DNA from 3 places in the Fictibacillus marinisediminis genome. Region 2 is predicted to be linked to each of the others. Evidence: riboswitches for the same ligand, from Rfam matches in the RefSeq annotation. Region 2 holds a riboswitch; each other region holds the start of a gene.
What was found. A riboswitch is a leader RNA that binds a small molecule or an ion and turns the genes downstream of it on or off. The one in region 2 is predicted to bind lysine.

Region 1 (3,287 bases), 2.4 Mb from region 2:
AAGGATAGATTCGTTCATTCTCCAAGAACAGTATGTAATCGCCTTGCTCAACACCATTAACAATGTAGGATACGGCATTCTCAATATAGCTCTCTAGTTCAAATGAATAGTAAAACACATGGATTCCTTGTAACCTTTCGGAGTTATTGAATAACTGCATTACACTTTTGTTCATTTCCTATTTCCTTTCACTTGACGTAAGTGTTAGTTTATATGTTCTACATTCAGAAGTCGATACCTTTTTCCCTAAACTTTTCACTTCTAATCCATTATGAAAAAACAGGAACCCCGAAAGGCTCCTGCTTCTCTTATTTCTTATTCAAAATCACACTCTTTAAGCGGTACGACTTTTGTTTTGTGTTTGAATTTATAGCCTAACCAAACGGCCAGGAAGATTGGAATCCCAATGTAAGAAACAAGGGCTCCTTTCCAATCGATGTTTCCGCCTGTAAAGGCAGAATAGTTTTGGCCGAGGATAACGACAAAACAGAGAGCGAAAGCAAAGATCGGACCGATTGGGAACCATTTTGCCAAGTAAGGCAGTTCTTTTAAATTCCGCCCCTGTGCCACATACGCTCTTCTGAATCGGTAATGGCTGATCGCAATTCCGAGCCAGGCGATAAAGCCGGACATCCCGGAGGCATTCAGCAGCCATGTGTAGATGACGCCGTCACCGAACAGTGAAGCAAAGAAAGCTACAGCTCCAACAGCGGCTGTTACAATTAGGGCTGGAACCGGTACACCGCGGGAATCCAGCTTCGCCAGAAACTTAGGTGCCTTTCCGTCTCGTGCCATATCCCAAAGCATACGGGTCGATGCATACATACCGGAGTTACCGGCAGACAATACTGCTGTTAAGATGATCGCGTTCATAACGGAAGCCGCAAACGCAATTCCTGCTTTATCAAAGACAAGTGTGAATGGACTTACAGTAATATCGCTGCTTGCCAATCGGCTGTCTGTGTAGGGAATAATTAAAGAAATGACCAAGATTGCCAGAACATAGAACAAAAGGATACGCCAGAACACGCTTTTGATTGCTTTCGGGATGTTCTTTTTCGGATCCTCCGTTTCTCCTGCCGCAACCCCTAACAGTTCTGTTCCCTGGAATGAGAAACCTGCAGCCATGAATACGCCAAGCGTCGTAAAGAATCCGCCGTGGAACGGTGCGTCAGCGATCGTAAAGTTCTTAAATCCGATCGGATCTCCGCCTAAAATGCCGAAGATCATAAGTGTTCCTAAGATCAAGAAGATAATGACGGTAATGACTTTGATCAGCGAGAACCAATATTCTGCTTCACCAAACCCTTTTACCGATAAATAATTTAATAAGAACATAATGCCTAGAAACAGTGCACTCCAGATAAATGAAGGGGTATCCGGAAACCAAAATTTCATGATTAATGTTACGGCTGCAAGTTCAGCTGCAATGGTGATTGCCCAGTTGTACCAATAGTTCCAGCCGAGCGCGAATCCTAGTGATGGATCCACAAATTTTGAAGCATACGTGCTGAATGAACCGGCAACCGGCATGTAAGACGCCATTTCTGCGAGGCTTGTCATTAAGAAGAACACCATGATTCCAATCGCTGCATATGAAAACAGAACGCCGCCTGGCCCTGCAGTATGAATGGATCCTCCGCTTGCTAAAAATAATCCTGTTCCGATTGTTCCCCCAAGGGAGATCATCGTTAAATGGCGGGATTTCAGTCCCCGCTTTAATTCATTGTCCGCGTTTGGCGACGGCGGCTGTGATGGATTCTGTGATGTGTTTCGCATAAAAAAAAACTCCTTTTCGTTTTAGGAAGGAGTGGGAAATAAAAAAAGCCGCCAAGCATTGGGCGACGATTAGTATTAATCCGCATCATGCCTTCCGTAAGATAGCGCATCCCACCCACCGGTTATTCGTGGGTGTGACAGTGCTGTTCCTGTTCGAATACAGCCCCAATTCATACTTCCAGAGTTAAGCACAAATTTCGGCAGCTTTTCCTTTCACACGGAGTCTATGATGTCCTCTTCATCTCGTACGTCCTACTAATAAAAGCCGCGACCTCTACCTCATCGGATTGATGAGGATTTTAATATCAAGTTAGTTAACGCTAAGAGTTATTATAAAACAGCGCTATCGTTCCTTCAACTGTTTTTTGTTGCCAGTTTTTTACTTTTGAATTAATTCCCTCATTATATCATTGTTTACCTATCACCTGCGATCGTACGGAAGGGTTCATTTAAACAATCGTTTAAAATTAAACCCGATTGTCCATCATTTCAAGTATAATGAACACTATTCAGGTTATGCTGATTCTGGATAATATAAAAAATCGAGGTTCCTACATGAATAATAGAAGTTTTAACGATTATCGTATAAGCGATGAAATAAAACGAGCACTTACAGTGTTGAAATATGAAACTCCGACTGAGGTTCAGACTGAAGTCATACCATTAGCTCTGGAAAAACAAGATCTCGTCGTAAAATCCCAAACAGGCAGCGGAAAAACAGCAGCCTTTGGTATTCCGGTATGCGAAATGCTGGAATGGGAAGAAAAACGGCCACAAGCAATGATCCTTACTCCCACGCGTGAGCTCGCTGTTCAAGTTCGTGAAGACCTGACCAACATTGGAAGGTTCAAGCGGATTAAAGCTGTTGCTGTATATGGTAAAGAGCCTTTTGCGAAACAAAAAGAAGAATTGAAACAAAAAACGCATGTCGTCGTCGGTACACCGGGACGCGTCATGGACCATATCGAGCGTGAAACCCTGGTCTTGGACCAAATCAAGTACCTGATCATTGATGAAGCAGATGAAATGCTGAACATGGGCTTTATTGATGAAGTCAAAAAGATTATTAAACAACTTCCTTCAAACAGAGTGACCATGGTCTTTTCTGCAACATTGCCAAAAGATATCGAAAATCTCTGCCATCAATATATGAAGGATCCAGCAAAAATCGAAATAGCTTCTGCCGGGATGACGACAGATACGATCGAGCATTCTTTAATCAACGTTCAGGAAGAGGCAAAGCTTGCTCTTCTGAAAGACGTGACGGTCGTTGAAAACCCGGACAGCTGCATCATTTTCTGCAATACGAAAGAGCACGTCGATTCCGTGTTTGCAGAGCTCGAAGCCTCTCAGTATTCTGTTGAAAAGCTTCATGGAGGATTGGAACAAGAAGATCGATTTGCGGTGATGGACGGGTTCAAGATCGGGAATTTCCGTTACCTTGTCGCCACGGATGTAGCTGCGAGAGGAATTGATATTGATAATGTAACCCTTGTTATCAACTATGA
Region 2 (3,287 bases):
CTTGCGTCCAGTTCAAAGACGTCGTGCAGCGTTTCAATCGCTTTGATCATATCCTGCTGATCAACAACCGTAGAAACTTTAATCTCTGAAGTGCTGACCATTTTAATCATAATATCCTGATCAGAGAGAGCCTTAAACATCTGTGCGGCTACTCCTGGATTAGAAATCATTCCTGAACCAACAATAGATACTTTAGCCAATCCATCTTCATGCTGGATGGAACCGAACTGAAGCGAACTCTTATATCTTTCTAGAAGCTCAATTGTTTCATCTAAGATCGCTGTTTCAATGGAGAACGATATGTTTGTTCTTTCCTGCTTGTTCACACTCTGAATAATAATATCTACATTAACACCGTTCTCTGCCAACAAGGAAAAAACAGAAGACAGAGTGTTTAAACCATTCGGCAGGTCTTCAATCGTAATTTTTGTTACGTTTCCTTCAAAAGCCAATCCTCTCACTACTAAATTATTCTCCATCGTTGCTTCCTCCTCCACTAGTGTCCCGTTTTCTTTCTCTGTGCTCGAACGAACTTCAAGTCTTACTCCGAAATTCTTTGCGAATTCTACGGCTCTCGGATGCAGCACACCCGCTCCGAGATTCGCCATTTCAAGCATTTCATCATAGGAGATGGAAGGCAGCTTTCTGGCATGTTTCACCACCCGCGGGTCTGTCGTAAATACACCAGTAACGTCTGTGTAGATTTCGCATTTTTCGGCACGAAGAGCAGCTGCCAGTGCAACGGCCGTCGTATCTGATCCTCCCCGTCCCAGTGTTGCAATATTATCCGAAGAGGTTAATCCTTGAAAACCGGCAACTACTGCAATCTTCCCGTCTGCAAGCATTTGCTGGATTCTTTTTGTATCGATATTTAAGATGCGCGCGTTGCCGTGAACATCTTCTGTTTCAACTCCAGCCTGCCAGCCTGTCAGAGACTCGGCTTCGTACCCGGCATCCTGAAGGGCCATCGCAAGCAGTGAAATCGTGATCTGTTCTCCTGTCGTCAAAAGCATATCCATTTCACGTTTGGAAGGCCTTGCGGTTATTTCACCTGCCAGCCTCACAAGATCATCCGTTGTTTTTCCCATTGCTGAGACAACCGCTGCTACTTGATTCCCCTCGTTTACCGCTTGAATGATCCGACTTGCCGCGTTTCTGATTTTATCCGGTGTGCCGACACTTGTACCTCCGAATTTTTGAATGATTAAAGCCACAATGTCCATCCTTTCTCATCAATGAAATCGAATTTATTGCCTTCCTGCAAAAGGCACCCAGATATGGCCAGCCTGTCTCGGCTTCCACTACGCAACAAACTGAAATGCAAAAATAAATACAAAAAAGCAGCAATAAGGAAAAGACCTTATTGCTGCTTGATATATGCAACAGTAAGCCAGCTTGTTTTCCCCTCTTGTGAGATAGTCCTCCACACACCCTCCGGGCAAGAATGTGTGACAGCTCTGCATTTATTCAATGCAGGTCCAGCCGTAAGAAACAGGAGTTTCTTAAAGCTTCGGCAAAAATCCCCTTTCAGCTACCATCATAAGAGCTCCTTCTCTTCAGATAGCATACTATTGGTTTTTGCTCCTCTACCATCACTTCAAAACTGAAGTATGGCGCTCTATTAAAATTTGTTTTAAGTTTAGCAAAGGACTTCTGAAAAATCAATACCTTTATGAAGGTTCATTTTGAAGAGCCTGAATAATTTCTTCTGCAACAGTTAATGGAATGCCTGCCGCTTGAAAATCCTCAAGAGTGGCTTCTCTCATTTTCTTGATGGAACCGAATTTTTTCAGCAAAAGTTTTTTCCTCTTTTCACCGACTCCAGGAATGTTATCGAGACTTGATTGAAACATTCCTTTCGCACGCACTTGACGATGAAATGAGATCGCAAACCTGTGGACTTCATCCTGTATACGCTGCAGCAAATAAAATTCCTGGCTGTTCCTGAGCAGCGGTATAATTTCAGGAGGATCTCCCATCAGGAGCTGGGATGTACGGTGCTTATCATCCTTAGCCAGTCCTCCGATCGGGATATCAAGGTTCAGCTCGTTTTCAAGAATATCTTGCGCAGCAGCGATCTGTCCTTTCCCTCCATCAATAATAATCAAATCCGGCAGCTGCCCGTTCTCTTTTAAGATGCGGGAGTAACGCCTGCGGACTACTTCTTTCATGGAGGCGTAATCATCGGGGCCTGTCACCGTTTTAATTTTATATTTTCGGTATTCTTTTTTGTTCGGTTTACCGTCTTCAAATACAATCATCGCAGATACTGGATTTGTTCCATGAATGTTGGAATTATCAAATGCCTCAATCCGGTATGGAGCTGGAATGTTTAATTGCAGCCCAAGATTTTCAACCGCTTTTACCGTACGTTCCTCATCACGCTCGATCAGTGCAAATTTTTCGTGAAGAGCGAGCTGGGCATTCTTCGTTGCAAGTTCAACAAACTCTTTCTTTTGCCCGCGTTTCGGCTGTATCACTTTCACGCCGAGAAGATCCTTGACCAATTGGCCGTCCGCCTCAGGAGGCAGCAAAAGTTCCCGCGGGAGAATATGATTTTTTTGAAGATAAAATTGTCCGATAAAGGATAAAAAGTCCTCGATGGCTTCTCCATAGAAAGGAAAGAGGGAAACATCACGTTCAATAAGCTTTCCTTGGCGGATAAAGAAGACTTGGACGCACATCCAGCCTTTATCGTAATGAAAACCAAAAACGTCCTTATCCACCATGTCAGCGGTCATCATTTTCTGTTTCTGCATGACCGCATCAATATGCTGGATCTGATCCCTCAGTTCTTTCGCCCGTTCAAAATTAAGGTCTTCCGAAGCGGCCAGCATTTTCTCGGTCAGTTCCTCCTTCACTTCAGGAAAGCCTCCGTTCAGAAACTTAACGATTTCATCGACCATCTTCTTGTTCTGTTCTTCGGTAATATCATAAACACATGGGCCGAGGCATTGACCGATATGGTAATATAGGCAAACTTTGTTAGGCATATGATCACATTTGCGCAACGGATACAGCCGGTCCAGCAGTTTTTTCGTTTCTTGTGCGGCAAAGGCATTAACAAACGGACCAAAGTATTTGCCTTTGTCTTTTTTTATCTTTCTGGTGTACAAGAGCCGGGGCTGCTTTTCAGCAGTAATCTTTAAATACGGATACGTTTTATCATCTTTCAGCATGACATTAAATTTAGGGTCATGCTTTTTGATCAGGTTCATTTCAAGAAGGAGAGCTTCTAGCTCTGAGGAGGTGATGATGTATTCAAAATCGGAAATATTTGCGACTAA
Region 3 (3,287 bases), 390 kb from region 2:
ATGGAATGTTACCCCATTATAGAAACCTTCGTTCGCTAATTTTTCAAAGTTGGCTACTGTCCCCGGTGCTTCTTCCGGAAAAAGCTCGATGGAAATTTTTTCACCGTTTTCAAATTCGATAGAACCTTTTTTCATAGATATAACCTCCTGAATTCAACATACTTCATTATTTTATGCTTTTTTTAGCCCAGAGTCCAGCGAGGTCAGCAGGCTCATCTTAATTGCCGGCAAACACGCCGTTCTTTAAAGGAAGATCCAGGCGTAAAAGATCTTCGTAAGACTCTCTTTTCACAACGAGGCGAGCTTCCCCTTTTTCAGCAAAAACGACCGCCGGCCGGGGTATGCGGTTATAGTTGTTGGACATGGAATATCCATAAGCACCCGTGCAGAAGACAGCGAGCAAGTCTCCGCTCTTCGTCTCCGGGAGTATGATGTCCCAGATCAGCATATCCCCTGATTCACAGCATTTCCCGGCGATTGAAACTTTTTTCGTCCCTTTTTCACCGGCACGGTTTGCAAGCGCGGCTTCATACTGGGCTTGATATAGAGCAGGACGAATGTTATCGCTCATGCCCCCGTCGACAGCCACATAATGACGGACAGAAGGTATATCTTTTTGAGAGCCGATCGAGTAGATGGTCGTTCCTGCATCTCCGACCAGTGAACGCCCGGGTTCAATCCAAATTTCCGGAACAGCAACAGAGGCGCTAGTAGATAACCTGGTGATCTCCTGGATCATCGCGTCAATGTATTCTTTCGGTTCGAGCGGTTCATCTTCTTCTGTATAGCGGATGCCGAATCCGCCTCCGAGGTTCAGGACTTCAGGAAAGAAAGAAAATTCTTTGTCCCATTTACCGAGATATTCGTAAAGCTTTTGAATCGCCAGAACAAATCCCGTGGTCTCAAAGATTTGTGAACCGATATGGAAATGAACGCCCAAGAGGTTCAGACAGTGTGATTCAAGCGACTCTAGAACCGCCTGTTCTGCCTGGCCGTTCTGAAGGTCAAAACCGAACTTGGAATCCTCCTGCCCAGTCAGGATGTACTCGTGTGTATGAGCTTCAATACCCGGAGTGATCCTCAGCAAGATGGATGTGTTCTTGTTCAGCTGATTGCAAAGGCTTTCGAGCATGCGGAGTTCATGAAAGTTATCGACAACAAAACATCCGATCTCCGATTGAAGAGCATATTGAAGTTCCTCGTAACTTTTGTTGTTTCCATGAAAATGAATACGATCTGCCGGAAAACCAGCTGAAAGAGCGGTATACAGCTCCCCGCCTGATACGACATCCAGGCTCATTCCCTCCTCGTCCATCAGCTGGACTTGCGCCAAACATGAGAACGCTTTGCTTGCATAAGCCACTTGTGCTTTGATCCCTTGTTCCTCAAACGCTTTCTTGAACGACCTCGCACGCTTTCGGATCAGCTCTACATCATAAATATAAAGCGGTGTACCATATTCACGCGCCAGCTGAACGGTGTCAACCCCGCCAATTGTTAAGTGATTGTCATCATTGATTGAACTAGTACCATGTAAATACATGAAAAAATCTCCCTTCTGCTTTTCCATTAGAGATTCTGCTCCGACGAAAAACAAAGACAGCTAATGTATTAAGGTACATTAGCTGTCTTACACCGTACCCCCATTTGCCGGAATAGTTCTCCACTGCATGATGCAGTGACAGTCCGCTGTCTGTTCGGCAGCGACCCAGCATGAGGATGTATGGACCATCTTCACACTTCGGCAAATTGGCCTTTAAAATGATTTCTTCATGTCCATTCACTCCATCATCCTACTGATCCGCTTTGCGCCTCTACCCCATTATCAATAAATGAGGCATATCCAATTGTTATGAACAAATTTATCACAAATTTATTCCTTCGGCAATACTTCTTAGGAAGTCGGCTGTTTTTTTCTGTTCTGCGGATGGACGATGCTTGGCCTGATCTTTGAGAGCGGCACAGCGATCCGGATGACAATCTGCAGGAAGGCTTTTGCATTAAAAGGTATGAATGGCCATAAGTAAGGGGTATTCAAGTTCTTCATCGAGCACAGATAAAGTATTATTAAGGTGGCCCCACCTACAAAGCCAGGCACATGGAAAATGGCAGTTAAGAATAGCAGCAGAAGCCGGAGCATCTTATTGGCTACACTCAGCTCATAGCTTGGGGTCGAGAAACCGCCGATCGCCGCTATAGAAACATAGAGAATAACTTCAGGAACAAACAGTCCGACATCGATCGCGATCTGTCCGATCAATACGGCAGCGATCAAACCCATCGCCGTCGACAGCGGACTTGGGGTATGGATAGCAGCTACCCTCAATATTTCTATCCCGATCTCAGCAAAGAGGATCTGCAGAAATAAAGGAATATGCGTCGTCTTGTTCGGACCGATAAAATCAATATTAGGAGGAAGCAGGTTTTCCTGAGTAGCATAGAGGTACCAGAGAGGCACAAGTAAAAGTGAAGCGATAATCCCTGCGAAACGGACCCATCTGATAAAAGCTCCTACCATCGGGGTCTGCCTGAACTCTTCAGCATGCTGAATATGGTGGAAATAAGTAGTCGGGGTAATGATGACCGATGGGCTTGTATCCGTAATAATCAAAACATGCCCCTCCATGAGATGCTGTGCGGCGACATCCGGCCGCTCGGTATAACGGACGAGCGGAAAAGGATCCCATCCTTGCTTTACGAGAAATTCTTCGATCGTTTTATCCGCCATTGGAATACCGTCGATGTCAATGCTCTGCAATTCTTGTTTGACAAGCTTAACGAGCCCGGGATCGGCAATGTCATCAATATAGCAGATACAGATATCTGTTTTGGATCGTTTACCGACCTGCATTATTTCGTGGCGGAGCCGTTCATCTCTGATCCGCCTGCGGGTAAGAGCAGTATTGACAATTATATTTTCCGTATATCCATCACGGGAGCCGCGGACGACCTTTTCAGTGTCCGGTTCTTCCGGCTGCCTGCCCGGATAGCTACGGACATCCACGATGAAAGCTTGGTCTTCCCCTTCAAGAAAGACAGCAATCAATCCAGAAAGCATGCGGTCAATGGCTATCTCCAAATTATCGGTCAGTTCCACCTGTTGGTGAGACAGATGTTCATGAAGTATTTCTTTCACATTGGAGGGAGCCCGATGCCCATGGTCCATATCCATGAGCTCTCTCATGATCTCAATGATGAAAAGGCTGTCACATAGTCCAGTGCAATAATAGATCTGGACTTCTTTTTTAATAGATGCAGTTTCCTGACACCCACATCAAAGCTGATTC

Region 1: another riboswitch for lysine. It lies ahead of LCY76_RS02650 (amino acid permease); the one in region 2 lies ahead of LCY76_RS15435 (aspartate kinase).
Region 3: another riboswitch for lysine. It lies ahead of lysA (diaminopimelate decarboxylase); the one in region 2 lies ahead of LCY76_RS15435 (aspartate kinase).

What each region holds. Positions count from the first base shown of each region.
Region 1 covers NZ_JAIWJX010000002.1:462,875-466,161, reverse strand. The annotation lists gene LCY76_RS02655 (MEDS domain-containing protein) at 1-175, opposite strand, end outside; gene LCY76_RS02650 (amino acid permease) at 316-1,779, opposite strand; lysine riboswitch at 1,874-2,064, opposite strand; gene LCY76_RS02645 (DEAD/DEAH box helicase) at 2,335-3,287, shown strand, end outside.
Region 2 covers NZ_JAIWJX010000002.1:2,893,208-2,896,494, forward strand. The annotation lists gene LCY76_RS15435 (aspartate kinase) at 1-1,214, opposite strand, end outside; lysine riboswitch at 1,409-1,597, opposite strand; gene uvrC (excinuclease ABC subunit UvrC) at 1,671-3,287, opposite strand, start outside.
Region 3 covers NZ_JAIWJX010000002.1:2,499,643-2,502,929, forward strand. The annotation lists gene LCY76_RS13275 (peptidylprolyl isomerase) at 1-135, opposite strand, end outside; gene lysA (diaminopimelate decarboxylase) at 218-1,543, opposite strand; lysine riboswitch at 1,649-1,825, opposite strand; partial or broken gene LCY76_RS13285 (spore germination protein) at 1,895-3,287, opposite strand, start outside.